DNA from 3 places in the Cellulosimicrobium sp. MI9406 genome. Region 2 is predicted to be linked to each of the others. Evidence: riboswitches for the same ligand, from Rfam matches in the RefSeq annotation. Region 2 holds a riboswitch; each other region holds the start of a gene.

Region 1 (9,740 bases), on a different contig from region 2:
CCGGCCTCGATCTCGCCCGCGCGCTCTCGCGGTTCGCCGACCGCCCGGCGGTCGTGTTCGTCACCGCCGACGAGGCGCGCGCGCTGGAGGCGTTCGACGTCGAGGCCGTCGACTACGTGCTCAAGCCCGTGCGGCGCGAGCGGCTCACGCGCGCGGTCGACCGCGTCGTCGAACGGGTCGCGGAGCGCACCGCGGCGGGGCGCGCCCCCGCGACCGACGCGGCAGCACCGTCCGCGAGCGCCGCCGCTCCCCCACCGGCGGCCGGCAGCCCGGCGGGAGGTGCGGCCCCGGCCGAGGAGACGCTCGTCGTGACGGTCGGCACGACCACGCGGCTCGTCCGGCGCAGCGCGGTGCGGTGGGTGCAGGCGCAGGGCGACTACTCCCGGCTCGTGACGGACACCGAACAGTTCCTCGTGCGCGAGCCGCTCTCCGACCTCGAGGAGCGGTGGGCGCCCGCGGGGTTCCTGCGCGTGCACCGGTCGTACCTCGTGGACCGCGCGGCCGTGACCGCGGCACGGTTCGGCGGGGCGCAGCCCGCGCTCGTCGTCGCCGGGCACGAGGTCCCGGTGAGCCGGCGCATGGTGCCCGCCGTGCGCGAGGCGCTCCTCGGGCCGCACCGGGGCGCGCCGTGACGGGCACCGACCCGCGTCGTGACGCGCGCGTGCGCGTCCGGTCCACCGACCTCCCCGCGACGCGCCCCGGCCCTCGCCCCGGCCCCGGTGAGGGCGCCGTCCCGGAGGGCGGGGCGCCGTCGGGCACGGCGCGGACCGGCGAGCCGGACGACGCCGCGACCGCCTACACGCGCGGGCTCGTGCGGGCCCAGCTCCGGCTCGGGCTGGCGTGCGTGGCGTCGTTCCTCGCGGTCGTCACGCTGCTCACGGTGACGATGAGCGGCGTGCCCGCGCTGGACGGCGTCGTGCTGCTCGGCGTGCCGCTGCCGTGGCTCGTGCACGCGTACGGCTTCTACCCCGTGATCGTCGCGTTCGCGGTCGTCTTCGCGGTCGCGGCGGCGCGCAACGAGCGCCGGTACCGCGCGCTCGCCGAGGGCACGGGCGCGCCCGACGAGCCCGGCCCCGACGACGGCGGTGCGCCGTGACCAGCGCGCTGCCCCTCGTCGCAATCGCGCTGCTCCTCCTCGCGACCGGCCTCATCGGGTTCTACGGCCTGCGGATCTCGCGCACCACGAGCGACTTCTTCGTCGCGTCGCGCACCGTGCGGCCGGTCTGGAACGCGTCGGCGATCAGCGGCGAGTACCTGTCCGCGGGCACGTTCCTCGGGCTCTCGGGTCTCGTGCTGCTGTCCGGCGCGGAGGCGTTCTGGTTCCCCGTGGGGTACGCGGCGGGCTACCTGCTCGTCCTGCTGTTCGTCGCGGGCCCCCTGCGGCGCAGCGGCGCGTACACGATCCCCGACTTCGTGCACGCCCGGCTCGACTCCGTGGTCGCGCGCCGCGTGACGAGCGTGCTCGTGCTCGTCATCGGGTGGCTCTACGTGGTGCCGCAGCTCCACGGGGCGGCGCTCGTCATCACGAGCGTGGCCGCGGTGCCGCCGTGGGTCGGCTCGGTGGGGATCGCGGTCGTGGTGAGCGCCGTCGTCGCCGCGGGCGGGATGCGCTCCATCACGTTCGTCCAGGCGTTCCAGTTCTGGGTCAAGCTCACCGCGCTCGCGGTGCCGCTCGTCTTCGTGCTCATGGCGCTCGGCGGGGCGTTCGAGCCCGGCGGCGCCGTCGTCACGTTCGACCCCGCCGCCGTGTTCCCCCACGAGGCCGGGCCGGGCGGCCTCGACGCGTACGCCACGGTCTCGCTCCTGCTCGCCCTCCTGCTCGGCACGACCGGGCTGCCGCACGTCCTCGTGCGCTTCTACACCTCGCCCGACGGCGGCTCGGCCCGCCGCACGACCGTGGTCGTGCTCGTCATGATCAGCGTGTTCTACATGGTGTCGAGCACGCTCGGGCTCGTGGCGCGGGTCGTCGCGCCCGACCTCGCGGCGCCCGGGGTGGCGGACACGGTCGTCCTCACGCTACCGACCCGCCTCGTGCCCGGGCTCGGCGGCGAGCTCCTCGCCGCGCTCGTCGTCGCCGGGGCGTTCGCCGCGTTCCTCGGGACGTCGTCGGGGCTCGTGGTCGCGCTGGCGGGCGTCGTGAGCCAGGACCTGTTCGGCGGCACCGTGCGGTCCTTCCGCTGGTCGGCGGTCGCGTGCACGCTCATCCCCCTCGCCTTCGCGCTCGTCACCATCCCGCAGGGCCTCGTGACGAGCGTCGGGACGGTGTTCGTCTTCGCCGCGTCGGCCCTGTCCCCCGTGATCCTGCTCGGCGTGTGGTGGCGCGGCCTCACCGCGCGCGGCGCGGTGGCGGGCATGGTCGTGGGCGCCGTCCTGTGCGCGACGGCGCTGCTCGCGTCGTCCGCGCTCGTCGCCGCGGGGTACGGGAGCCCGTCCGGCAGCACGGCCGACGGCGTCCCCGGCGTCGTGCGCGCCCTGCTCGCCCAGCCCGCCGCCTGGACCATCCCGCTCGCGACGGCGACCGTCGTCGTCGTGTCGCTCCTCGACCGGCGCGGCCCGCCGCTGCGCACCGACCGGTTCCTCCGCCGTCTGCACGTGCCCGAGCGCCGTCGAGCCTGAGACTCGTCGCACCGGGAGCTCCGACGACCCTCCGCATCTCACCTGGCGGGCGCTCTCGACCGCATGTCGGATGGGTCGTAGGATCGTGGCAACCATCCAGAGCGGTCGAGAGTCCTGGCTCGACGACACCGCAGCAACCCGCCGACGGAAGCCTCCCGAGGACAAAGGTGCTAACGCCAGGGTCGATGGAGTGACGCATGACCTCAGAGGCATCCTTCGCGCACCGTCCGGGCCGTCCGCGGCCGACGGTGTCGTTCGAGCTCATGCCCCCGCGCCGACCGGACGCGGCCCCGAAGTTCTGGGAGACGGCACGCCGTCTCGTCGCGACGCACCCCGACTTCGTGTCCGTGACGTACGGCGCCGCGGGCACCGACCGCGCGACCGCGCGCCAGGTCGTCGGACGCCTGCTCCAGGGCACGCCCGTGCTGCCGATCGCGCACCTCACCTGCGTCGGGGCGTCGCGCGAGGACGTGGAGTCGGTCATCACCGACTTCCTCGACGAGGGCGTGCGGAGCTTCCTCGCACTGCGGGGCGACCCGCCGCGCGACCAGCCGGACTGGCAGCCCGCGCCGGACGGCGTCCGGTCGTCGACCGAGCTCGTCGCCCTGCTGCGCGAGGTCGAGGCGTCGCGCTGCGCGTCCGACCCGGCCGTCGCGCTGCGCGGCGCGGCCCGGCCGCTGACGATCGCCGTCGCGACGTTCTGCGACGGCAACCCCGCCGCCGGCACGACGCGCACCCAGGAGGTGCGACGCCTCTGGCAGAAGCAGCAGGCCGGCGCGAGCTTCGCGATCACGCAGCTCTTCTACGACGCGTCGTCGTACACCGACTTCGTCGCCGAGGCCCGCGCGGCCGGCGTGACGATCCCCATCCTCGCCGGGCTGCTGCCCACGACGGAGCCCGCGCGGCTCCGTCGCGTCGAGGAGCTCACGGGCGTGCGCGCGCCCCAGCACCTGCTGGACGCGCTCGACGCCCTGCCCGACCCGGAGGCGCAGCACGCCTACGGGATCGCGTACTCGGTCGACCTCGCGCAGCGCGTCCTCGACGCGGGCACGCCCGGTCTGCACGTGTACACGTTCAACAAGCACCGCGCCGCTCTTGACCTGCTCGAGGGTGTCCACCTCGGCGGCGGGTCGGTCGGGACCGGGGGCGGCGCCAGCGCCGCCGCCGCCCCGCTCGTCCCGGACCTGGCCAGCGGGCCGTGGGTCACCGGCACCTCCCTGCCCACGACGAGCGCCGCCACGCACGGCGCGCCCGTCTGACCGGTCCTCCGGACCAGCAAGAGGTTTCGATCATGGCCACTTCCGTACCCTCCCCTACCCAGAACCTGGTCGGCTTCCCCGCCGGCACCGTGCTCGGCTACCCGCGCATCGGCCGCCGCCGCGAGCTGAAGAAGGCCGTCGAGGAGTTCTGGGCCGGCAAGACCTCGGCCGAGGAGCTCGAGGCCACGGCCCGCGAGCTGCGCCTCGCGACCGTCCGCCGGCTCGTCGACCTCGGCCTCGGCGCCGACGACGCGTCCGTCCCCGGCTCGTTCTCCTTCTACGACCAGGTGCTCGACGCCGCCGCCTCCCTCGGGGCGGTCCCGTCGCGGTTCGCGTCGCTGACCGACGACGCGGGCCGCCTCGACCTCGCGGGCTACTTCACCGTGGCGCGCGGCCAGGGGGACGACGCCCCGCTCGAGATGACCAAGTGGTTCGACACCAACTACCACTACCTGGTCCCCGAGATCGGCCCGGACACCCCGATCCGGTTCGTCGACGACCGCGTCGTGCGCGAGTTCGTCGAGGCGAAGGAGGCCAGCGTCGTGACGCGGCCCGTCGTCGTCGGGCCGGTCACGTTCCTCGCGCTGTCCAAGGCCGCCGACGACGCGCCCGCCGGGTACTCGCCGCTCGTCCGCCTCGACGACGTCGTGGCCGCCTACGCCGACCTGCTCCGCGCGCTCGCCGCCGCGGGGGCGCCGTGGGTCCAGCTCGACGAGCCGATCCTCGTCACCGACTCGGTCGACGTGCCGTTCGCCGACCTCGCCGCCGCCGTGGAGTCCGCGTACCGCAAGCTCGCGACGGAGCTCTCCGTCGGTGCCGAGGACGCCGCGCAGGCGCGTCCCGCGATCCTCGTCGCCGCGCCGTTCGGCGGCCTCCAGGCCGCCGCCGAGCACGACGGCGCCGCGGCCCGCGACGGTCTCGCGCTGCTCGCCGGCACGGACGTGGACGCCATCGCGATCGACCTCGTCAAGGGCGCCGTCCCGGCGGCGGCCGACGGCGCCGTCCCCGGCCTCGCGGGCAAGACGCTCGTCGCGGGCGTGATCGACGGGCACAACGTGTGGCGCGCCGACCTCGCGGCGAAGCTCGACGTCGTCGACACCGTCCGGGACCTGGGCGCGGGCGCGGTCACCGTCGGCACGTCGACGTCGCTGCTGCACGTGCCGCACGACGTCGAGGACGAGGCGTTCGCCGAGCCCGGCACGGCGTCGGGCACGACGCTCGACCCGCGCCTGCGCGACTGGCTCGCGTTCGCGGACCAGAAGGTCGGCGAGGTCGCGACGCTCGCCCGCGCGCTCACGGAGGGTCGCGACGCCGTCGCGCCGGAGATCGAGGCGTCCCACGCGGCGGTGGCCTCGCGCGCCGCGGCGAGCGGCGTCGTCGTGCCGGCGGTGCGCGAGCGCGCAGCCGCGCTGACCGACGCGGACTTCGCACGCGGCGACTACGCCGAGCGTGCGGCCGCGCAGCAGGAGCGTCTGAACCTGCCGCCGCTGCCCACGACGACGATCGGCTCGTTCCCGCAGACGCCGGAGATCCGCCGCGCCCGCGCGCTGTGGACGAAGGGCGAGCTGTCGGACGCGGACTACACGACCGCGATGCGCGAGGAGATCGCGCGCGTCGTCGCGCTCCAGGAGGAGCTGGGCCTCGACGTGCTCGTGCACGGCGAGCCCGAGCGCAACGACATGGTGCAGTACTTCGCGGAGCACCTCGACGGGTTCGCGGTCACCGCGAACGGCTGGGTCCAGTCGTACGGGTCGCGCTGCGTGCGCCCGCCGATCCTGTGGGGCGACGTCACGCGCCCGGCGCCGATCACCGTCGAGTGGTCCACGTACACGGCGTCGCTCACCGAGAAGCCCGTCAAGGGCATGCTCACCGGGCCCGTGACGATCCTCGCGTGGTCGTTCGTGCGCGACGACCAGCCGCTCGGCGACACGGCGAACCAGGTGGGCCTCGCGCTGCGCGACGAGATCGCGGACCTCGAGGCCGCCGGCATCGGGATCGTCCAGGTCGACGAGCCCGCGCTGCGCGAGCTCCTGCCGCTGCGCCGCGCGGACCAGCCGGCGTACCTCGACTGGTCCGTCGGGTCGTTCCGGCTCGCGACCTCGGGCGTGGCGGCGGCGACGCAGATCCACACGCACCTGTGCTACTCGGAGTTCGGCGAGGTCATCGGCGCGATCGACGGCCTCGACGCCGACGTGACGTCGGTCGAGGCGGCGCGCTCGCGCATGGAGATCGTGCCGGAGCTGCGCGACGCCGGGTACTCGCGCGGCATCGGGCCGGGCGTCTACGACATCCACAGCCCGCGCGTGCCCTCGACGGAGGAGGTCACCGAGCTGCTGGAGCTCGCCGTGAAGTCGATCGACCCGCGCGTCGTCTGGGTCAACCCCGACTGCGGCCTGAAGACCCGCCGCTACGAGGAGACCGTGCCGTCGCTCGAGCACCTCGTCACCGCGGCGAAGGCCGTCCGGGCGACGCTCGGTTGACCCCGGAGACGCCGGAGGCCGGGTCCCGTCGGGACCCGGCCTCCGTGTCGAGGGTGTCAGCGCTCGGTCGTTCCCGTGCCCGCCATCGGGAGGGCGAAGGCGAGCGTCGCCGCGGCGAGGCCGCCCACGAAGAGCCACACACCGCCGTCGACGCCGGACATGCCCGACCCCATGAGCACGAGCCCGCCGACGAACAGCGCGAACGCCACGACGAACCGTGCGACCGCGCCCGCGTGACCGGGGATGTCGCGCCCTTCGGTCCCGGTGGGGAGGGGGCTGTGCGCCGCCTGCTCGCTGGACGTGGTCATGGGGTTCTCCTTCTGAGGTCGGAACGGGAGCCGGACGTCGCCGTCGGCGATCAGTCCAGGTAGTTCTCCACCGTACCGGGGTCTCGCGCCGTCGCCGCATCCGGGTCGCCGCCGAACTCGCGCGCAGCGCCGCGCTGGCGCAGCAGGTCCCAGCACTGGTCGAGCTCGACCTCGATCGCGCGGAGCCGCTCCTGCTCCTGCGGGCCCGAGATCTCGCCCCGGGCGAGCTGCTCCCGGAGCCGGTGCTCCTGCGCCACGAGCTCGCTGATCGTGCTGCGGATGCCGCCGTCGGTCGTCATGCCGTCCACGGTATGCCCGACGGCGCGGGCGCGCCCCGGGAGGCCGGGCCCCACGCGGGCGCGGCGTCGGCGGTGCGCCCTAGGCTCGTCGCATGACGACGACGATCGGGCGCACGGTCCTGCTCTGCCGCGACCTCGACGCGAGCGCCGCGTTCTGGGCCGACGGGTTCGGCTTCCGCACGTTGTTCCAGGGGGAGACGGAGGGGTTCCCGCTGCTCCACGTCGGCCCCGGACGCGTCGACGAGCCCGGCCTGTGGCTCGTGCCGCTCCCCGAGGGCGGCGCCCCGCTCGTGCGGCACGGCCTGCCCAACCTCGTGCTCTACGTCGACGACCTCGACGCGACCCTCGCACGCCTCGCCGCGGCCGGGGTCGAGCCGTTCGTCGGGCCCGACGCCGACACCGAGACCGGCGACCGGTTCGCGCACGTCCACGACCCCGACGGGCACCGGGTCGTCGTCGTGCAGCTCGGGACGACGACCGACCCCGCGTAGCGGGCTAGCGAGCCCGCACCCACGTCGCGTCGTCGGCGAGGATCGTCACCTCGTCCTGGTCGACGACGACGAACCCGCCCCCGATCCGCAGCTCGGCCGTCGGGCGGTCCGGGGTGCGCAGACGCACCCGGCCCGCCGTGAGCGACGCCGCGACCGGCTGGTGCCGCGGCAGGATGCCCAGCGTGCCCGACGCCGCGGGGACCGTCACGCTCCGCGCCTCCCCCGCCCAGAACACCCCGGACGGCACCACCACCTCCACGGACACCAGCCGCTCCCCGGCGGGTGCGGCGGTCTCGGACGGGGACGGCAGGGCGACGGGCACGGAGTTCCTCCCGGACGGTGGACGGCGGAACCTCCGAGTCTGGCCGGGCGACCCGCTCGCCGGGCCCGGCACTTCGTCACCCGGGTGGGGCCGAAGGTCACCGGGGAAGCGCCCGCCGCGGTGGTTCCGGTGGGTGCCCGCGCGTCGACCGTGGGTGGCCCACGTCACGATGGGCACATGAGCACCCACGCGCACGGCATCCACCACTCGATCGACTACGTCGAGCTCCCCGTGACCGACCTCGCCGCCGCGCAGGCGTTCTACGGCGCGGCCTTCGGCTGGGAGTTCGTCCCCTACGGCCCCGGGTACGCCGGGATCCGCACGGCGGCAGAGTCCGGCGCGGACGAGGCCGGCGGTCTGCGTCTGGCCGAGTCCGGCGACGTGACCCGCGGCGGTCCGTTCGTCCTGCTGTTCTCCGAAGACCTCGACGCGACGCTCGCCGCCGTCCGGGGCGCGGGCGGCGAGGTGGTCGAGGGTCCGTACGAGTTCCCCGGCGGCCGCCGGTTCCACTTCCTCGACCCGAGCGGCAACGAGCTGGGCGTCTGGGCCACGTCCTGAGGGACGGCGTCGGCCGTCGAGCGGGGGTGCGCGGCGACCCGGTCGGCAATCACGTTGACGACGGCGGGTGCCGAGGCCCACCATCGAGGGTGACGGTTGCCGTGGGCAGCCGTCCGTCGTGCCGGACGGGCACGACCACGGTTCAGGATCGCGCCGACGGCGCGCCGCACGGGACGAGGAGACGCGGATGCACGGCACCGCAGGCTGCGAGGTGGCCATGGCGGCCTGCTCGGGCGCCCCCTCTCCCCGCACCGTCACCCGCTGAGACCACCGGGCCGCGAGCCGTCGTCCCCGACGCCCGCCGCGCTCCGGGGCGCGCCGCCGTCCGACGACCCCGTCGTCGCGCGGCCGCGCCGGTCATGACGCGACGGCTGCGGGCACGCCGTCCTCCCCGCCCCCGGCGGCGCCGTCGTGCGCCCGGGCGAGCACGCGTCGTCGTGCACGCCCGCCGGGCCGCGGACCGTCCTGACACGGAAGCAGCGAACCCATGAACCCCCTGACCGAGAAGCAGATCCGCGCGTCGTTCGTCAACGCGTCCAAGCGTGAGGCCGCGCAGGCGACCCTCCCCGACCTCGACACGCTCGACTGGGACCGCCTCGACTACCTCGGGTGGCGCGACCGCAAGGCCCCGCTCCTCGCCTACGCCGTCGTGGAGGTCGACGACGAGCCGCGCGGCGTCCTGCTGCGCTCGACCGACGCCAAGACGGGCGGACGGCGCAAGCGCGCGGTGTGCGCGTGGTGCGAGGACGTCGTCGTGACGGACGACGTCAGCCTCTACGTGGCGCGCCGCGCCGGAGCCGCCGGGCGGCGCGGCAACACCGTCGGCACCCTCATCTGCACGCAGTTCCTCTGCTCGCAGAACGTCCGCCGGGCGCCCACCCGCACCGAGATGGGCGACGACGAGTCGATGCGCGAGCTGTTCGTCGAGCTCCGCGTCGACGGCCTCCGCGAGCGCTCCGCGCGCTTCGTCACCGAGGTCATGCGCGACGTGTGACCGACCGCGGCTCTACCTCGGCGGACCCAGGCTCTCCCTCGGCCGAACCGGGCTCTCCCTCGGTGGGCCCGGGCTCTCCCCCGCGCCAGGAGGGCCACCAGTTCCACCGGCCCAGGAGCGTCATCGTCGCGGGCAGCAGCAGCCCGCGCACGACGGTGACGTCGAGGAGCACGGCGACGGCCATGCCGACGCCGACCTCCTTCATCGCGACGAGCTTGCCCGCCGCGAAGCCGAGGAACACGATGCCGATGGCGACGGCCGCCGTCGTGACGACCGGGCCGGACGCGGTGATGCCGCGGAGCACGGCCCGGTCGTTCGCGACGCGCGGATCCTCGCCGGGCGTGCGGGCCCGCCACTCCTCCGCGGTACGGGAAAGCAGGAAGACCTCGTAGTCGGTCGACAGGCCGAACACG
Region 2 (9,740 bases):
GACCCGCGGACCGTCGCGCACGAGGGCCCGGTGTACCACCGCCCGTACGCGCGCCCGTCGTGGCAGGACGGGCTCAACGCCCGCACCGTGGACGCCGACGCGCTCGCCCGCCCCGAGACCGGCGACGAGCTCCGCGCGACGGCCCTGCGCCTCCTCGCGTCGCCGAACCTCGCGTCCAAGGAGTGGGTGACGAACCAGTACGACCGGTTCGTCCAGGGCAACACCGCGCTCGCGCAGCCCGACGACTCGGGCGTGGTCCGCGTCGACGAGAGCACGGGCCTCGGCGTCGCGCTCGCGACGGACGCGAACGGCCGCTACGGCAAGCTCGACCCGCGCACGGGCGCCCGCCTCGCGCTCGCCGAGGCGTACCGCAACGTCGCGACGACGGGCGCCCGCCCGCTCGCCGTGACCGACTGCCTCAACTTCGGCTCGCCCGAGGACCCCGACTCGATGTGGCAGCTCGTCGAGGCGATCGAGGGCCTCGCGGACGCGTGCCGCGAGCTCGGCGTCCCCGTGACGGGCGGCAACGTGTCGCTCTACAACGGGACCGGCGAGCCGGGGCAGATCGACTCCTCGATCCACCCGACCCCGGTCGTGGGCGTGCTCGGCGTGCTCGACGACGTCGCCCACGCCACGCCGTCGGGCTGGCGCGAGACGGGGGAGAGCATCTACCTCCTCGGCACCACGCGCGCGGAGCTCGACGGCTCGGCGTGGGCCGACGTCGAGCACGGCCACCTGGGCGGCGTGCCCCCGCGGGTCGACCTCGCGGCCGAGAAGGCGCTCGCCGGCGTGCTCGTCAACGCGAGCCGCGACGACCTCGTGTCGGCCGCGCACGACCTCTCCGAGGGCGGGCTCGCGCAGGGGCTCCTCGAGGCGTCGCTGCGCTTCGGCGTCGGGGCCACCGTGTCGCTCGACGCGCTGACCGAGCGCGACGGCGTCACGCCGTTCGAGGCGCTGTTCTCCGAGTCGACGGCCCGCGCGCTCGTCGCGGTGCCCCGCGGCGAGGAGTCCAAGCTCGTCGACGCGTGCGTCGCGCGCGGCGTCCCCGTCCTGAAGATCGGCGAGACGGGCACCGAGCCCGGCGCCGTCGCCGAGTCGGGCGAGGCGCTCGAGGTCGCGGGCCTGTTCACCGTCCCGCTCAGCGAGGCGGACGCGGCCTTCCGCGGCACGCTGCCGGCCATCTTCGGCTGACACCCGCTCCACCGACGCCCCGGTCACCACGTGGTGACCGGGGCGTCGTCGTCCGGTCCCGGTCCAGCCCTCGGTCGAGCACGAGGTTGGCGTCGGGACGGACCCCGGAACGACGGCAACCTCGTGCTCGGCGGACGGAGGGGACGGGCGGGTGGGCGGGTTCGGTGGAGATCACCGGGCGGGCCGGTGGGGCGGGTCGCGGCGGCGGGGCGGCGCTGCGAGAGTCCGGGCATGACCTCGGCCACCACGCGCCTCCCGCCCGCGCGCGTCACGACGCGGCGCCGACCGGGCGGCCGACCCCTCACGGTCGTGCTCGCCACGGGCGTCGTCGCCGTGCTCCTCCTCACGCTCGTGCGCATGCTGCCCGACGACGCGTGGACGCCCGTCGCGCAGCTCGTCGGGTTCACGCCGTTCGTCGCCCTGGGCGCCGCCGTCGGGCTCGTGCTCACGCTGCTCGCGCGCCGGTGGCTGCTCGCGGCGCTGCTCGCCGTCTGCGTCACCGTGCAGGCGGTGTGGCTCGTGCCCGCGTTCGTGCCCGGCCCCGCGCCGCCCGACGACGCGGTGACGCTGCGCGTCATGGGTGCCAACACCTGGTACGGCGCGGCGGACGCGGAGGCGCTCGTCGACCTCGTCCGCACCGAGGACGTGCAGGTGCTCGCCGTGCTGGAGCTCACGACGGACCTGCGCGAGCGGCTCGTCGCGGCGGGGATCGAGGACGTGCTGCCGTACAGCGCCGACGGCAAGGTCGGGCGCGGCGCCATGGGCAGCGGGCTGTGGAGCGCGCTGCCGCTCCGCGACGTGGACGTCGAGCCGTTCTCGAACGACGCGATGCCGTCGGCGACGGTGGAGGTCGACGGCGTCCCGGTGCGGGTCACCGCGGTGCACCCGATCCCGCCGATCCCGGAGTACGTCGACATCTGGCACGAGGAGACGGACGCGCTCGCCGAGCGCGCGCACGGCGACCCGCTGCCCCAGGTGCTCGTCGGCGACTTCAACTCCACCCACGACCACGCGACGTTCCGCCGGCTGCTGGGCGACCGGTTCCACGACGCGTCGCGCGCCTCGGGCGGCGGGCTCGACCTGTCGTGGTCGCCGCGCCCCGGCGTCGTGCCGCCGGTGCTCAACCTCGACCACGTGGTGACCGACCGTGAGAACGTCGTGACCGACGTCGGCTCCCTGCACGTCGTGGGCAGCGACCACCGCGCGATCGTCGCGACGGTGCACGTGCCCCGCCCCTGACGACGACGGACCCGGCACCACCGGCCGACGAGCGGGCTCGCTCGTCGACCGGTGGCACCGGGTCCGGTGCGGGGCTCCGCGGCCTCAGCCGCGCGCGGTCTCCGGCTCGGTCGCGTCCGGGCCGGTGGTGCCCGGCTCGGTGCCGGCGTCGGGCGCGCCGCCCTGGGCCGCCGGGTCGGTCGACCCGTCGAGGTGGTGCGGGTGCCGGCGCTCGAGCGCGGCGCCCTCCACGTCGACGTCGGGCAGGATGCGGTCGAGCCAGCGGGGGAGCCACCACGCCTTGTCGCCCACGAGGTGCATGAGCGCCGGGACGAGCAGCATCCGCACGACGAACGCGTCGACCAGCACGCCGAACGCGAGCGCGAACCCGATGGGCCGGATCATCGCGCTGTGCGAGAAGACGAACCCGCCGAAGACGGAGATCATGATGATCGCCGCGGCCGTCACCACGGCCCGGCCCGCGCGGACGCCCTGCACGATCGCGACGCGCGCGGGGGCGCCGTGCGCGTACGCCTCGCGCATCCCCGAGCCGAGGAAGAGCTGGTAGTCCATCGCGAGGCCGAACAGGATGCCGACGAGGATAGTGGGCAGGAAGTTGAGGATCGGGCCCGGCGTCTCGACGCCGAACACCCCCGCGAGCCAGCCCCACTGGTAGATCGCGACGACCCCGCCGAGCGCGGCGAAGTACGACAGGATGAAACCGAGCGTCGCGACGACCGGCACGAAGATCGACCGGAACACGAGCACGAGGATGACGAGCGACAGCCCGACGACGACCGCGAGGTAGATCGGCAGGGCCTGCGCGAGCTTCTGCGAGATGTCGATGTTGCCGCTGGCCGAGCCCGCGACGTCGAGCGTGACCTCGCCGTCGAGCGGCTCGAGGGCGCGCAGCGCGTGCACGAGCTCCTCGGTGGACTCGCTCGTCGGGCCCTCGGCCGGGATCACCTGGAACGCCGCGACCGTGCGGTCCTCGGACGTCCCGATCGGGGCGACCGCCACGACGTCGTCCTGCGCGAACAGCTCCTCGGCCACGCCGACCTGGTACTCGAGCGCCTCGGCCTGGGTGGGCTCGCCCGGCAGGTCGGCGACGACGAGCAGCGGCCCGTTCGTGCCCTCGCCGAACTCCTCGGCGACGGTCGAGTACGCGCGGTACTGCGTGGAGTCGTGCGCCTCGGACGAGCCGTCGGGCAGGTTGGTCCGCAGGTCGAGCGCGGGCAGGGCGATCACGCCGAGCGCGACGACGGAGAGCAGGGCCGTTCCCACCGCGCGGACGGTCGACATGGGGCGCACGGGCTCCGCGGCGGGCAGGCCGCCCGCGGCGCCCGGCTCCGACGACGCGGTCCCGGCCGACGCGCCCGTCGACGCGCCCGTCGAGGCGCCCGACGACGCGGCGGGCCCGGCGAGCGCGGCGCGCTCGCGGCGGCTGAGGATCCGCGGGCCGATCATGCCGAGCAGGGCCGGCGTGAGCGTGACGGCGATGAGGACGGCGATCGCGACGCACAGCGCACCGACCGTGCCCATGAGGCCGAGGAACGGGATGCCGGTGACGTTGAGCGCGAGCAGCGCGATGAGCACCGTCGCCCCGGCGAACACGACCGCGTTGCCCGACGTGCCGTTCGCGAGCGCGATCGACTCGTGCAGCTCGTCGCCCTGCTTGAGCTGGCGCCGGTGCCGGTTGACGATGAACAGCGAGTAGTCGATCCCGACGGCGAGCCCCAGCATGAGGCCGAGCACCGGCGTCACCGACGACATCTCCACCACCCCGGACAGCGACATCGCGGCGAGCGCGCCGATCCCGACCCCGATGAGTGCCGTGAGGATCGGCAGGCCTGCGCCCACGAGCGTCCCGAGCATGACGACGAGCACGATCGCCGCGACGACGAGGCCGACGGCCTCGCCCACGCCGAACACCTGCGGCACGCCCTGGGCGATGTCGGACGAGAAGTCGGTCTGGACGCCGTCGACCGGGTCGTCGGCGAAGACAGCCACGAGGTCGTCCTTCGTCTGCTGGTCGATGCTCATGTTCGGCTCGGTGAACGTCACGTTCGCGACCGCCGCGCTCCCGTCCGTGGACACGAGGCGGATGTCGGACGCCATGTCGAGCAGGGGAGCGGAGAGCTCGAGCTGCGCGGACTGCTCCTCGAGCGTCGCGCTCTGGTCCTCCAGCGCGGTGACCTGCTGGTCGAGCGTCGTGGCCTGCGACTCGAGCGTGGCGCGGCCCGCGTCGATCTCGGCCTGCTGCGCGTCGAGCTGCGGCGCCGCCTGCTCCAGCGCGCCCGCGGCCTCCGCCTGGGCACGTGCGGCGTCGAGCTCGGCCTGGCCCGCGTCGAGCTGGGCGCGCGCGGCGTCGACCTGCTCCTGCGCGGCGGCGAGCTGCGCGCGGCCGTCCTCGATCTGCTCGCGTCCCGCGGCGATCTGGGTGCGGCCGTCGTCGATCTGCTTCCGCTGGTCGGCGAGCTCCTCCTGCGTCGCGAACGGGTCGACGACCGACGCGACGCCGTCGACCTCCTCCGCCGCGGCGAAGCGGTCCGCGATCGCCGCCTCCTGCTCGGGCGTGAACGGGGCGCCGTCGTCCGTCGCGAAGACGATCGTGCCGCTCCCGCCCGACGCCTCGGGCAGCGCGGTCTGGAGCCGCTCGGTGACGTCGGCGGTCGGGGTGCCGGGGATCGAGAAGCTGCTGGCGAGCGTGCCGCCGAACGCGACGAACGCCGCCCCGGCGAGCACGAGCACCGCGAGCCACGCGGCGAGGACGGTCCGCGCGCGGCGCGCGCACGCGCGGCCGAGGCGGTAGAGGAGTTCAGCCATGAGGGTCCTTCGGTGGGAGTCCGGTGGCGGGTGGCGGGTGTGCCCGGGATGGCGGGGGTGATGCTGCGGGAGAGGTGGTCGCGGGGAGTTTGCGGCTCGCGTCAGGCGGGGTCCGCCCAGCCGGCGCGGATCCGTTCGACGAGGCGGTCGAGCAGGCCCGACCACACCGCGCGCGAGGCGTCGTCGTCGGCGGCGCCGGTCTCGGCCCACCAGCGACGCTGGATGACGAGGACCCCGGCCATCAGCGCGCCCACCAGCATCTCGATCTCGAGCGGGTCGACGTCCGGGTGCCGGCGCGTGGTCGCCGCGACGAGGCGCTCGGCGAGGTGGGTGAAGGTGCGCACGACCATCGTCGTGACGCGCGGCGTGGGCTCGGTCGCGGTACCGCCGAGGGCGCGCGTGAGGTAGGCCATGGGGCCGACGAGGTCCGTGCCGCGCAGCGCCGCGGTGACGTCGTCGAGGGGCGTGGGGCGGTCGGTGCCCGGCTCGGCCGCGCTCGCCCCGAGCGTCTCGACGACGGTGCCCAGCACGTCCTCGCAGACCTCGACGACGACGTCGTCGAGCGACGCGAAGTGGTTGAAGATCGTGCGGCGCGCGACGTCGGCGCGGGCCGCGAGCTCGTCGACGGTGAAGCGCGCGCCGCCCTTCTCCTCCATGAGCGTCGCGGCGGCGGCGACGATCGCACGGCGGTGGCGCGCGCGCAGAGCAGCGCGACGGTCGGGGGCCGCGGCGTCCGGGCCGGGGACGTCCGCGCTCGGCGCGTCCGGGGTCACGGCGCCCGTCGCGGGCGCGGTCGGGCGCTCGGGTCCGGGGAGGAGAGGCACCTCTTGACACTAGGTGCATCGATGCACTCGGTGCAAACGGGCGCTTCTGCTGCTCAAAGTTGACCGATCGAGTCCAGTATGTGGGAAGGTCCCGGCGGTGCGTTGACACCCTCTCCGACCGCTCGTAGGTTCCCGGCAACCGAGGTCCACGGACCCCGGCACAGGACATGGTCATGAGCTCCGACGCGAAGCCCCGGCTCGTCGGACGGCAACCCTCCCGCGTGGCGGGGTGCCCCGGGTGAGGACCAGGTCCCGCGTCGCGCGGCCTGCGCGGTGCGGGGCAACACGCGGCGCCCGGAGACGGGCACGAAGGAGACGGACGATGGACCGGCGAGAGTCGAGCACCGCGGTGAGCACCCCGCACGCGCCGACGTGCCCCTGTCCGGTCCGCGCTGCGGCCGTCGTCTCCTGTCCGGTCGGCGCCCCCGTGCGCGTCACCTGTTGTCGCTGACGACGCCCCGCTCCTGACGCCGCGCGCTCCCGCGCGCACGCCCTGACGGGCCTCCCTCCGGTCTCCCCGGCCCCGCCCTGCCGTCCCGCGGCGGGGCGACCCTGCCCACCCCCGGCACCCCGCCGCGCCCTGAGCGCGCCGCCGGCGCCTGTCCCAGAACGGATCCTCGCGATGCCCGACCCCCGCCCCGCCCGCACCGTCCACCTGGGCGTCGACCTCACCGACGCCGGTGCGCACCCCGCCGCCTGGCGGACCGTGGGCTCCCAGGCCCAGCGCCTGTTCGACGCCAAGCGCCTCGTCGAGCTCGTGGCCACGGCCCAGCGCGGCCTGCTCGACCTCGTCACGCTCGACGACGCGTTCACCCTCCAGCCGGGCCGCAACGGGTCCGTGCGCGGCCGGCTCGACGCCGCGCTCGTCGCGTCCCGCCTCGCGCCGCGCAGCGCGGGCATCGGCCTCGTCCCGACCGTCACCACCACGCACACCGAGCCGTTCCACGTCTCCAAGGCGGTCGCGACGATCGACCACGTGAGCTCCGGCCGCGCGGGATGGCAGGTCGGGTGGTCCACGACCCCGGCCGAGGCCGCGGCCTTCGGGCGCAAGGGCGCCCAGGACGAGCCCGACGCCGTGGCCGAGGCGGACGAGGCGGTCGAGGTCGTCACGCGGCTGTGGGACTCGTGGGAGGACGACGCCGAGATCCGCGACGTCGCGACGGGCCGGTTCGTGGACCGCGAGAAGCTGCACTACGTCGACCACGAGGGCATCCGGTTCGCGGTCAAGGGGCCGTCGATCGCGCCGCGCCCGCCGCAGGGCCAGCCGCCCGTCGTCGTGCGGGCGAGCACGCCGGCGTCGCTCGACCTCGCGGCCCGGCGGGCCGACGTCGTGCGGGTCCGCGCGGCGACGCGGGACGAGGCGGTCGCGCTGCGGGCGCAGGTGCGCGACGCCGCCGCGGACGCCGGGCGCGACCCCGACGGGCTGCGGGTCCTCGTGGACGCGTACGTCGTCGTGGGGGACACGCGCGCGAGCGCGCAGGCCCGCCTCGACCTGCTCGAGGACCTCGAGGGCGTCTCGTGGGACACCGACTCGCTGACGCACGTCGGCACGGCGCGCGACCTCGCGGCGACGGTCGAGGAGTGGGCGCACGCCGGTGCCGCCGACGGCTTCCTGCTGCGGCCGTCGTCGCTGAGCACGGACCTCGACGCGATCGTCGACGGGGTCGTGCCGCTGCTCCAGGGCGTGGGGCTGTTCCGCACCGCGTACCCGGGCACGACGCTGCGCGACACGCTCGGCCTCCCGCACCCCGCGAACCGCTACGCGGCGATCGCCTGAGCCCGGACGGACGCGACATGAGCACCCGACCCCGCAAGCAGATCCACCTCGGCGCCCACTTCCCGGGCGTCAACAACACCACGGTGTGGAGCGACCCCCGCTCGCGCAGCCAGATCGACTTCGCGTCGTTCGAGCACCTCGCGCGTCGCGCCGAGGACGCGAGGCTCGACTTCTTCTTCCTCGCCGAGGGCCTGCGCCTGCGCGAGCACAAGGGCCGCATCCACGACCTCGACGTCGTCGGCCGCCCCGACACGCTGCCCGTCCTCGCCGCGCTCGCCGCCGTCACGGAGCGGCTCGGCCTCGCGGGCACGATCAACACGACGTTCAACGAGCCGTGGGAGCTCGCGAAGCAGTTCGCGACGCTCGACCTGCTCTCCGAGGGCCGCGCGGCGTGGAACCTCGTGACGAGCCCCGACGCCTTCACGGGCGCCAACTTCCGCCGCGGCGGGTACCTGCCCTACCCCGAGCGGTACGCGCGGGCGGCCGAGGTCGTCGAGGTCGCGCGCGCCCTGTGGGACTCGTGGGACGACGACGCCGTGCTGGCCGACCGGATCGCGGGCGAGTTCCTGCGGCCCGGCGCGGTGCGGCCGGTCGCGCACCACGGGACGTACGCGGACGTCGTCGGGCTGTTCGAGACGCCGCGCGGCCCGCAGGGTCACCCCGTCCTGTTCCAGGCGGGCGACTCGGCCGACGGGCGCGACTTCGCCGCCGCGACCGCCGACGTCGTGTTCTCCGCGCACTCGACGTTCGACGCCGGGCGCGCGTTCTACGAGGACGTCAAGGGGCGGCTCGCGGCGCACGGGCGCGAGCGCGACTCCCTGAAGATCCTGCCCGCGACCGTCGTCGTGCTGGGCGACACGCCCGCCGAGGCGGAGGAGCGCGCCCGGGAGATCCGGCTCCAGCAGGTCTCGGGCCCGACGGCGATCGCGTTCCTCGAGCAGGTCTGGGGCCGCGACCTCGAGGCGTACGACCCCGAGGGCCCGCTGCCCGACGTCGACCCCGACACCGAGAACCCGTCGATCACGCGCGGCCGGGTGCGGCACGCGAAGGACCCGGCGGCGGTCGCCGCGGCGTGGCGCGAGCAGGCCGAGGCGAACGGCTGGTCGATCCGCGAGCTCGTCATCCAGGTGACGTCGCGCGGCGGGTTCGTCGGCACGCCGCAGCAGGTCGCGGACGACATCGACCGCCACGTGCAGGAGGACGCCTCCGACGGCTTCATCCTCGTGCCCCACCTCACGCCGGGCGGGCTCGACGACGTCTTCGACCAGGTCGTCCCGCTGCTCCAGGAGCGCGGCTCGTTCCGCACGGAGTACGCGGGCACGACCCTGCGCGAGCACCTCGGCCTCGCCCGCCCCGGCGCGACGCGCGGCGACGGCGAGCCCACGACGGCGCACCCCGCCGAGCTCGTCGGCTGACCGCCGCCGGCACCGCGGCGACCACCGCACCGACCACCCGCACCGACCTCGGAGGACCCATGAGCACGAGCACGCCGACCGCCACGGGCGCCGTGGCCACCGCACCCGCCGACCCCGTCGCGTCCGCGTCGCCCGACGCCGCCGCGTGGGCCGCCTGGCACGCCGACCGCGAGGACGGGCTGCGCCCGCCGCACGGCTGGCTGAGCCTCGTCGCGTACCACGCGCTCCCGGCCGAGCCCGCCGCCCTCCCGGGTGTCCCGGGGCTCTGGTGGGCCGACGCCGACGGCGCGCACCACCGCGCGGGCGAGGGCGGCGCCGTCCGGACGACGACGGGCAGCGTCGTCGGGACCGTCGTCGTCGCGGAGGGCGGGTCGACGCTCGCGGGCACGTTCCTCCCGGACGGCCGGGACGCGGGCGACCCGGCGGACGGCGGCGAGACGCGCGAGGTCGCGGTGGAGGTCGTGCACCGCACGGGCCGCTACGCCGTCC
Region 3 (9,740 bases), on a different contig from region 2:
CGGAGCCGTTCGTCGTCGACGCCGTCGGCACGCACACGCTCCAGTTCCGCGCGACCGACGCCGCGGGCAACACGTCCGAGGCGCAGACCGCGACCTTCACCGTCGTCGAGGGCGACGTCGAGGAGGACACGACCGCCCCGGTCGTCGAGCCCATGGTCATGGGGCAGCAGGACGAGTCGGGCGCCTACGTCGGCACCGCCGCGTTCATGCTCCACGCCACGGACGAGGGCTCGGGCGTCGCGTCCGTCGAGTACCAGGTCGACGGCGGCGCGTGGCTCCCGTACACGACCACGGTGCCGTTCACCGAGGTCGGCGAGCACACCGTGTCGTTCCGGGCGACCGACGTCGCGGGCAACGTGTCCGAGGTCGGCTCCGTGACGTTCACCGTCGTCGCCGGCGGCGGCGAGGACGACACGACCGCCCCGACCGTCACCGCCGAGGTCACCGGCACGCAGGACGGCAACGGCGCGTTCGTCGGGTCCGCCACGGCGACGCTCACCGCGACGGACGACGCGTCCGGCGTGGAGAGCGTCGAGTACGACCTCGACGGCGCCGGCTGGCAGCCGTACACCGAGCCGGTCGTCGTCGACGAGCCCGGCGAGCACACGCTCGTCTACCGGGCCACCGACGTCGCGGGCAACGTCTCCGAGGAGACCGTCACCGAGTTCGTCGTCGTCGCGGAGGCCGAGGAGGACACCACGGCCCCCGTCGTGGCGACCGAGCTCAGCGGCCAGCAGGACGAGGACGGCGCCTACGTCGGCTCCGCGTCCGTGCTGCTCACCGCCACGGACGACGGCTCGGGCGTCGCGACCGTCGAGTACGACCTCGACGGTGCGGGCTGGACCGAGTACACCGGGGCCGTCGTCGTCGACGAGCCCGGCCGCCACACGCTCGCCTACCGCGCGACCGACGTCGCGGGGAACGTCAGCGAGCCGGCGACCGTCACGTTCGACGTCGTCGCGGGCCAGGGCGGCGACACCGTCGCCCCGACCGTCGACCACCGCGTCATGGGGGGCGACAAGAACGAGGCCGGCGAGTACCTCGACAACGTGTTCGTGCGCCTCCTCGCGAAGGACGCCGACTCCGGCGTCGCGTCGGTCGAGTACCAGCTCGACGGCGGCGAGTGGACCCCGTACGCCAAGCAGATCTCCGTGCGGACCCCCGGGTCGCACACGGTGACCTACCGCGCGACGGACGTCGCGGGCAACGTGTCCGCCCCGAAGACGGTCACGTTCGTCATCGCGGGCGGCGAGGAGCCCGGCGGCGACACCGACGGCCCCGTCGTCACGGCGGGCGTCAGCGGCAGCCGCACGCGCGACGGCGACTTCGTCGCGAGCGCGCGCGTCACGCTCACGGCGGTCGACGAGGAGTCGGGCGTGGACCGCATCGAGTTCCAGGCCAACGACGGCGCGTGGCAGCGCTACGCGGCCCCGGTCGCGTTCGCGGCCGACGGCCAGCACGTGGTCCGGTACCGCGCGGTCGACGGCGTCGGGAACGTCACGAGCGGCGAGGTGACCTTCACGGTCCTCAAGCTCGTGCGGGACCGCTGCGTCGGCTCGGACATCCGCCCGACCGTGATCATCGACGGCCACGACAGCACGGTGCAGAACTACGACGACGGCACCGGCTGCACGGTCAACGACCACGTCGCCGAGAACGACGAGTACGCGACGCACCGTGAGTTCGTCGACCACGTGAGCCTCGTGACCGAGGACCTCGTCCTCGACGGCGTCCTCGACGACGCCGAGCGGGACCTCGTCATCACGGCGGCCCAGCTGTCCGACATCGGTCGCCGCTGACAGCACCCGTCCCACCAGCACGTCCGACCGGCGAAGGCCCGGACCCGCTCCCTCCAGGAGCGGGCCCGGGCCGTCGTCGTCCCGGCCCACCCCGGGTCCGAGAGACACCCCCGGTGCGCCGAGCACGACGTTGCTGTCGCCTGGGGCGGTATCCCGACGAGAGAGTCGTTCTCGACCGCGCGCAGGGTCGTGCTCGGCCTGCCCCGCCGGGAGGGGCGCCCGGGAGGGGCGTGCCTCGCCGTCGGGCTGTGGGCAGGGCGGCCGGGTTGCCCGACGCCGCGCGGACCGGTCAGGCCGGCGGCTCGCCGTACACCGGGCGGACGAAGGCCAGGACGATCCCGAGCCCGCCGCGCTGGGCGAGGCGCGCGCGGTCCTCCGGGTGGTCGAGCAGGTGCCGCAGGACGCGCGCGACCGCCTCGGGGTCCGTCACGACGACGGGGTCGGGGTCCGGTCCGTGCGCGGGCCGGCCCTGCAGCAGGTCCTCGCCCTCCGCGTGGCGTGACCGCGCGCCGTCGTGCAGCTCGACGCGGAGCGACGGGCGCCCCTCGCCCGGGACGACGTGGACGCGCGCGACGTCGTCCCACCGCACGACGACCCGGGCCACCTCAGCGCGACCCACCGGCAGCTCGACCTCGTGCGGCCGCAGCACGACCGCGTGCTTCGACGGCCCGCGCACGTACGCCAGCAGCCCGCCGCCGAAGGCGAGGGCGACGATGCCGATCAGGGCGGCCGCGAACCCCTCGTCGTTCCGCAGGAGCCACACCGCGAACGCCACCGCGCCGCCGCACAGCGCCAGCAGGATCAGCAGCACCGCGAGGTAGTCGGCGACCGGCGTCAGGCGCTCGCGACCGCGCACGCCGCCGCGCACGGCGGTCCACACCATCGTCGGCCGGTACGGCTGCCGGGGTCGGTGGCTGCTGCTCACGGAGGACAGTCTGCCGGGTCGGCGCCGAGCACGACGTTGCTGTCGTTCTCACGGCGATACCGCCAGCAACCTCGTGCTCGGTGGCTCGGGGGATCGTCGGTTCAGGAGCCGCCGAGGAGCATCCGCTTGGCGGCGGTGAACTCGTCGTCGGTGAGGGAGCCCGCGGCGTGCAGGCTCGCGAGCTCGGCGAGCGCCGCGGTGACGCCGTGCTGCACGGTCACCTCGGGGGTGCCCGCGCCGCGGGTCATCCGGGTCGTCGTGTACGTGGTGGTCGTCGAGGACGACGAGCGCGTGGGCGAGCCCCACGCGGGGACGTCCGCGTCGCTCGTCGGGTCGTCGGCGACCGGTGCGTCGGCAACGGTCGCGCTCGCGGCCCGGGCGGCGTCGTGCAGCGCGCGCGTGCGGTCGCGGCGGGCCTGCACCACGACCCGCTCCCCGGGCAGGCGCCAGACGACCACGGGGTCGCCGGGCTGCGGGACCTCCGAGGGGAGCAGGTTCGTGACCGGGGCGAGGCGCGTGACCGTCGTCGTCAGCGCCCCGTGCCGCACGCGCACGGCGCAGTGCGCGACGCCGCCCGACTCCGTGCGGTCCGTGACCGACGCCGTCACGACCCCGGCCTCGCGCGTCGCCGCCAGACGGTCGCGGTGGTACTGCGCGTAGAGCGGGGCGTCGTCGCGCGACCGGCGCAGCGACCGCGCGTAGCCCGCCCACATCGGGCCGAGGAAGACCCACGGGAAGATCGTCCACACGACGTTCCAGAACCACGGGAAGAAGCCGTCGTGGTCCCACGCGTTGACCGTCACGAGCCAGACGAACCCGCCCGACAGCAGCGCGAGCAGCACCCCGTTGCGGATCTTCGTCCCGACGCCCGACGGCGGCTCCATGAGCCCCTCGGGCGTGCGCGGCAGGTCGTCGACGGACTCGTCGTTGCCCACCAGCCGCAGGATGGCCTTCGGGTCCGCGGTCTTGCGCGCGAGCGCGGCAGACGGCGGCAGGGGCGATTCGTCATGAGGGGCGGACGGCGCCCCAATCGTGTGGTCAGACATCACCCCGATCCTACGATCGCCTTGCCCCGCCGGGCCCACCTGCCGCCCCGTCCTAGCCACGCCGTGGGTCGAACACGGGGATGGCGACCTCTTGCGGCTGTTTCTGGTCGGCAACCCCGTGGTCGACGGTCGGTGAGGGCGTGGTGGTCAGCGGTTGGTGGTCACCGTCGTGTCGGCGGCGCGGGCCGCGGCCAGCAGCGGCTGGAGGCCGAACGCCTGGACCGGGCCTAGCGCTCCCGTCCCGTTCGTCTCGCCGGCCGCTGCTCGGGTCGCGCCCCACGCGAGGTAGTGGGCCGTGAGGTCGTACGCGTCGGGACCGTCGAGTCGGGCCCGGCGCAGCACCTTGCCCTCGGCATCGCGTGCGACCGCGAGCACGTGCGTGCGCGACGCCGCGCGGGCTGCCTCGTCCGGCCCGCCGCTCGACCCGCTGCGCGAGCGGGCGAGCCGCCGCAGGCCGTCGCCGAGCCCGGGGACGCGCAGCGCGGCCGTCGCGACCGCCGTCGCCACCGGCGCGAGCCGCACCGCGGGACCGGACACGCCCAGCGCCACCTCGACGTCGCGCAGCCCCCGCTCGAGCCCGGGGAGCGTGAACGGCTCGGTGCCGCCCGCGGTGACGCCCCGCACGCGCCGGCCGGGGCCGACGTCGAACGTGACGACGCGCGCCGCGATGCGCTCGCTCCGGAGACCGCCGTCGCGCCACGCGTACGACGGCTCGAGCGCCGTCTCCAGCGCGCTCACGCGCGTGCCGCCGCTCACGCCGCCGCCGGTGGGGAAGTAGCCGATCTCCAGGCGCACCGCGTCGGCGCCCTCCTCCTGGAGCGCGAGCGCCCCCGAGAGGTTGCCGGGCACCCAGTCGTGGCCGAACGCCGTGAGCAGCGCCGCACCCGTGCGCCGGGCGCGCGGCCCGAGCTCGTCGAACACGCGCCGGATGAACGCTGGCTCGCCCGTCGAGTCGAGGTACACCGCGCCCGCCTCGATCGCGGCCTCGACCGCCGGGCCGCCGTGCCGCCCGAACGGGCCGACCGTCGAGATCAGCACGTCGCCCGGTTCGACCAGCGCACGCACGGTCCGCGCGTCGTCGACGTCCGCGACCGCGGTCTCGAGCGGCGTGCGCGCAGCGGTGCCCGACGGCGGGCTCCCGGCCTCGCGCGAGCCCGCGGGCTCGGCGCGGTGACGGGCCGCGGACGGTGCCGTCGCGGACGGTGCCGCCGCGGTCCGTGCGGTCGCGGTCGGTGTCTCCGCGGCGAGGTCGGCGGCGAGCGCCTCCAACCGGTCCTGGGACCGACCCGCGAGCACGGGCCTCGCGCCGCGGGCCACGAGCTCGTGCGCGACGAGCGTGCCCGTGTAGCCCGTCGCGCCGAGGAGCACGATGCGGCCCGTCGCCGGGGGAGGGGTCGGGGCGTCGGTCATGGGGTCACCTTTCGCCGGAACCAGGGATCCCGCGAGACTACGGAGCGGTGCCGGGGCTCGCGCGTCGGCGGGGTCCGGCCGCTCCCTGCCCGCGCTCGCCCGCGGCCCGCGTGGTGTCCTGGCGGTATGGACCGACAGCCTGACGACCCGCGGCGCGAGGACAGGCCGCCCGACGACGGTGGACGGCCCGACGGGCCCCGGCCTGGGCTCGTCGGGGTGCTGTGGTGCGTCGTCGTCATCGTGGCGGTGCTGGTGGTCGGCGTCGCGATCGGGTTGTTGGACGGCCGCTAAGGGCGCGCCACCGGGCGACTCCGCCGGCCCCTTGGCCGAGCAGTTCCTGCCCATCAGAGACCTCACCCCGTTCCCGCCGAGACGACCCTGTGCCGGACGCGCCTTGCGCGGCTGGGGAGCGGGTGCTGCGAGGCGACCTGGGTTCGGCACCGCTCCGAGGGCGCGGAGCCCGGCGGACACGAGGAGCGTTCTTGCTGTCCGTCGGCGGATGAGGTAGACATCTGCCCAGGTCACGAGTGTCCAGCGATACGCCCTCCGCGTGCTGGTCCGGCAACCGCGCCCCTCGCGCACGGTGCCCCAGGAGGAAGACCGGCCCCCGGCCGACCGGCCGAGGGAAGTGCGAGGTCGACGTCCGCCTCGGCCGCACCGCGACGGTGCGCGCCGACCGGTCGTCGGCCCTGAACGAAGGGCTGTACCGATGTCCGTCCTCACCCACTGGGTCCGCACCGACGAGGCGTGCCGCGTCCTCCTCACCGCCGACGGAGGGCTGATCTGCCCCGTCCACACCGGCGTCCCCCGCCCGACGCCGTCCCGCGCGTGCGCCGTCGGCGCCGGACTGACCCTGTGCCAGGTGTGCCTGCGGGGTAGTTCGTACTCCCACGGGACCTTGCGGGTGCAGCGTTCCGTGTGCGCGGACTGCCTCGCCGTCGACTCGCGTCTCACCTCGGCACTGGGCGTGCCGTCGCTCGCGCCGCGCCACCAGGACGACCCGATGAAGCCACGGATGCGCGCCTACGTGACGCTGGTCTTTCCCGAGCGGTGGCGCCTGGCGCGCGCCACGGGTCTCCCCGTCCTCCGGCTCGACCCGAGCGCGCCGTACTGGGGCCGGCGGACGGTCCAGGACGGCATCATCGAGGACGCGATGCGTTCGCGGCCCGAGCGCCTCTTCACCTGGCACGACCACTGGGCAGCCCACGGCAGCTTCGACGACGCCGCCCGCCGCGCGGCCTACCTCGCGTGGGTGCGTGCCGTGCATCCCGCAAGCGTGGTCGCCTCCGCGAAGGCGGGTGAAATCTGATGAGGGTGGCGCACCGTCCCGCCGGCACCCGTGACGGCATCGGGCCGGTGCGGTACGAACAGGTCATGCCGCACGCGTATCCCCCCGACCCGACGTTTCCCGACGACGGCGGCGCAGAGCGCGCCGTGTGGGAGGCGCTCGTCGCGCAGCTGCCGGACGACGCGGTCGTCGTCCACGGCCTGCACCTCCAGGAGGACGAGCACGAGTACGAGATCGACGTGCTCGTCGCGTGGCCGGGAGTCGGGATCGCGGCGATCGAGGTCAAGGGCGGTTACGTCGACCGGCACGAGGGCGCGTGGTACCAGGGCAGCGGCGACCGTAGGCACCGCATCGACCCGGTCCGTCAGGTGCAGGGGGCCCGGCACGCGCTCCAGGCGCTGCTGCGTCGTCGCGGCCTCTGGGCCGGCGGGGCGCGCACCGCGCACCTCGTCGCTCTGCCGCACCGGTACGTGCCGGCCGACTGGTCGTCGCTCGACCTGCCGCGAGACATGCTCGTCGACCGCACGGACCTGGAGCGGCCGCTCGGCGTGGCCGACCGCGTCAAGCACGCGATCGAGCGCCACGGCCAGGGGCACGCGCCGCTCGCCCTCGACGACGTCCCCGACCTCGTCGAGTCGCTCACCGGGGGCTTTCCCAGCCAGGCGGAGCACCTGGCGCTCGCGGCGCAGCACGAGACGCGGCTCGAGCAGATGACCCGCGACCAGTCCCGCACGCTCGACGCGCTCTCGGAGGTGCACCGGATGCGCGTCGTCGGCGGCGCGGGGTGTGGCAAGACGTGGCTCGCTCTCGAACAGGCGCGACGGCGAGCGCGAGCCGGCGAGCGGATCGCCCTCCTGTGCTACTCGCGCGGGCTCGGCCGCTACTTCGAGCGGATCGTCGAGCAGTGGCCGGCGCGCGACCGTCCGGCCTACGTCGGTCTCTTCCACGACCTGCCGCTGGCCTGGGGCGCGGATCCCGGCGCGGACGACGACCCGGACTACTGGGAGCGGCGGCTGCCGCTCGCGCTCGGCGCGCTCGCCGACGCACGCGGCGCGGCCGACCTCTTCGACGCGGTCGTGGTCGACGAGGCGCAGGACTTCGGCGACCTCTGGTGGCCGTCGCTGCTGCGCTGCCTGCGCGACCAGGACTCCGGCGGTCTGTACGTCTTCATGGACGACGCGCAGCGCGTCTTCCCTCGCGAGGGACGCGTCCCGCTGGAGCTCGTGCCGGTGACCCTGCACGAGAACCTGCGCTCGACGAAGCAGGTCGCCCAGGTGTTCGGGGCGCTCTCGCCGGAGCGCATCACGCCGCGCGGCATGGAGGGGCCGCCCGTCCGGGTCGTCGACGTTCCTGCGACCGACGCCGTCGGCGCTGCGGACGACGCGGTGGAGGCCCTGCTCGACGAGGGGTGGGGGAGCGGGCAGCTCGCGCTGCTCGCGACCGGGCGTCGGCACCCGCAGCAGGTGAACGAGGTCGAGGCGGGCGGCCACGCCGCCTACTGGGACGCGTTCTTCGCCGAGGACGACGTGTTCTACGGGCACGTCCTCGGGTTCAAGGGGCTCGAGCGTCCGGTCGTCGTGCTGGCCGTCAACGGCGTCCGCGACGTCGTCCGGGCGCGCGAGATGCTCTACACCGGGCTCTCCCGGGCGCGGTCGCTCCTGGTCGTCGTGGGTGACCGCTCGTGGATCGAGGACATCGGGGGAGAAGCGGTCCGCCGTCGCCTCGCCCGGGCGCAGGAGTGGTCGCCGGCCTGAGCCTCGCCGTGGACGTCCGCGGTGGACGACGGCGTCGTGCGCCGGGTGAGATTCAGCCGTCGGTCGATCCGGCACCGAACTGGTCGAGGGCGTCGGCGAGCTGGGTCCAGGCGTCGTCGGCGCCGATCTGGCGGGCAGTCCTCGCCAGGTTCCTCAGGTCGGTGACGAGCGATGCCGCCTCCTCGCCGCGCTCGTCGACGTACCGCGCGTCGAGGAGGTGGGGTGCCTCGCGCTCCGCGTGCATCGCGACGACGTCGAGGAGGACGGTCAGGGCCCGTGCGGCTCGACGCCGCTCGGTCGCCTCGCGGTCGCGCCGTGCGTCGTCCGACTCGGACGGGTCAGGCGTCACGATCGCGGCGCGCTCCTCGGCCTCCAGGGTCGGGACGACGACGTCGAACCGGCCCTTCCACAGGCGGCTGAACGCTGCGTCGTCGGCGAGATGGAGGACCGTGCCGATCTCCGGAGCGGCCGGGTCGTGCTTCTCGACGCTCGCCCGGAGGCCGGCCACCTCGTAGGCGAACCGCAGCAGGTTGTCGTCGGTCATGGACGCCCCGACGACGAGAAGGTGCTTCGTCATCATCAACGACTGGACGAGGGATCCGACGGGCTTCCACCGGTTGTCGTAGTGCACGAACGAGCTGCGGGACAGCACGATCGAGTCGGGGTGCTCCACGTCGCCGTGCATCTTGAGGAGCCACGGCCGTCCCGTGCTCGTTCGGTCCCACGGGAGCCGGTCGATGTCGGCCCGCAGCCCGTCGGTCGGGCCGCCCGCGGCCGTGACGGCCTGCTCGTAGAGCTGGTCGTAGTTGGTCGTCGCGGCCTCACGCACGCGCATGCTCGCGAGGAGGGCATGGGAGAGGCTGGGACGGGCGGACGCGGCCTTGATGATGCTCGCGACGCGAGCGCCGAGCGCCTTCTGCGTGTCCGACCTGGCCCGTGCGGACCGGTCCGCGAGCGCGACCTGGATGAGTTCCGCCTGCTCGAGCGGGCCGAGATCCTTCATGCGTTCGCGCACGTCGCCGTCCAGGTCGAGCTTCACGACGAGCTCGGTCAGCAGGTGGCTCCACGACGGGAGGCCCGCGGCGATGCTCACGCCGGCACCGAAGAACAGGGCGAGCTCACCGCGGGCGGCGTGCGCGCCGAGAGCCTGGGCCCGGGCCGTGACGTGGTCAGCGAGCCCCGTGGGCCGGGCGAGCACGCGACGGCGGTGCTGGAGCGCGGAGTAGTCCGCTCGGTTCGACGCGACCAGGGCGACGTCGACGCCCAGGTCACGTGCGGCGTCGTGCAGGGTGGTGAGGAGCGCGGAGATGACCTGGCCGCGGCGGAGCCGGTGACCGCCGTAGCCGGTCCCGACGACCGGCAGCGCGACGAGCGGCAGCTCGCGGCCCGCAGCCTCGGCAGCGGCGCGGAGACGGTCGCCGGAGTGCTCGACGATCGCCTCGACGGCACGGCGTGCGGCGTCGCCCACGCCGGCAGGCGTGGTGGCGACGGCGTCGAGGAACCAGACCTCGGGCCGGT

What was found. Region 2 has a riboswitch for S-adenosylmethionine ahead of MT994_RS07560 (LLM class flavin-dependent oxidoreductase). Riboswitches for the same ligand answer to the same signal wherever they lie in the genome.
Region 1: it holds a riboswitch for S-adenosylmethionine, as region 2 does, so the genes downstream of both, MT994_RS01840 (methylenetetrahydrofolate reductase) here and MT994_RS07560 (LLM class flavin-dependent oxidoreductase) in region 2, are expected to answer to the same signal.
Region 3: it holds a riboswitch for S-adenosylmethionine, as region 2 does, so the genes downstream of both, MT994_RS00810 (hypothetical protein) here and MT994_RS07560 (LLM class flavin-dependent oxidoreductase) in region 2, are expected to answer to the same signal.

The regions. Positions count from the first base shown of each region.
Region 1 is NZ_JALIZI010000001.1:415,911-425,650, forward strand. Features, by position in the region: gene MT994_RS01825 (LytTR family DNA-binding domain-containing protein) at 1-632, shown strand, start outside; gene MT994_RS01830 (heavy metal transporter) at 629-1,096, shown strand; gene MT994_RS01835 (cation acetate symporter) at 1,093-2,616, shown strand; SAM riboswitch class I at 2,706-2,808, shown strand; gene MT994_RS01840 (methylenetetrahydrofolate reductase) at 2,814-3,875, shown strand; gene metE (5-methyltetrahydropteroyltriglutamate--homocysteine S-methyltransferase) at 3,908-6,355, shown strand; gene MT994_RS01850 (hypothetical protein) at 6,412-6,663, opposite strand; gene MT994_RS01855 (DUF2630 family protein) at 6,714-6,962, opposite strand; gene MT994_RS01860 (VOC family protein) at 7,055-7,453, shown strand; gene atpC (ATP synthase F1 subunit epsilon) at 7,458-7,775, opposite strand; gene MT994_RS01870 (VOC family protein) at 7,953-8,333, shown strand; gene MT994_RS01875 (FBP domain-containing protein) at 8,821-9,327, shown strand; gene MT994_RS01880 (efflux RND transporter permease subunit) at 9,311-9,740, opposite strand, start outside.
Region 2 is NZ_JALIZI010000003.1:427,719-437,458, reverse strand. Features, by position in the region: gene purL (phosphoribosylformylglycinamidine synthase subunit PurL) at 1-1,191, shown strand, start outside; gene MT994_RS07575 (endonuclease/exonuclease/phosphatase family protein) at 1,423-2,430, shown strand; gene MT994_RS07570 (MMPL family transporter) at 2,515-5,235, opposite strand; gene MT994_RS07565 (helix-turn-helix domain-containing protein) at 5,337-6,059, opposite strand; SAM riboswitch class IV at 6,229-6,336, shown strand; gene MT994_RS07560 (LLM class flavin-dependent oxidoreductase) at 6,682-7,836, shown strand; gene MT994_RS07555 (NtaA/DmoA family FMN-dependent monooxygenase) at 7,854-9,251, shown strand; gene MT994_RS07550 (DUF1684 domain-containing protein) at 9,311-9,740, shown strand, end outside.
Region 3 is NZ_JALIZI010000001.1:176,343-186,082, reverse strand. Features, by position in the region: gene MT994_RS00835 (Ig-like domain repeat protein) at 1-1,799, shown strand, start outside; gene MT994_RS00830 (glycosyltransferase) at 2,089-2,724, opposite strand; gene MT994_RS00825 (hypothetical protein) at 2,826-3,770, opposite strand; gene MT994_RS00820 (ubiquinone biosynthesis protein UbiD) at 3,918-5,180, opposite strand; gene MT994_RS00815 (hypothetical protein) at 5,307-5,471, shown strand; SAM riboswitch class IV at 5,700-5,817, shown strand; gene MT994_RS00810 (hypothetical protein) at 5,890-6,489, shown strand; gene MT994_RS00805 (NERD domain-containing protein) at 6,555-8,222, shown strand; gene MT994_RS00800 (SIR2 family protein) at 8,275-9,740, opposite strand, start outside.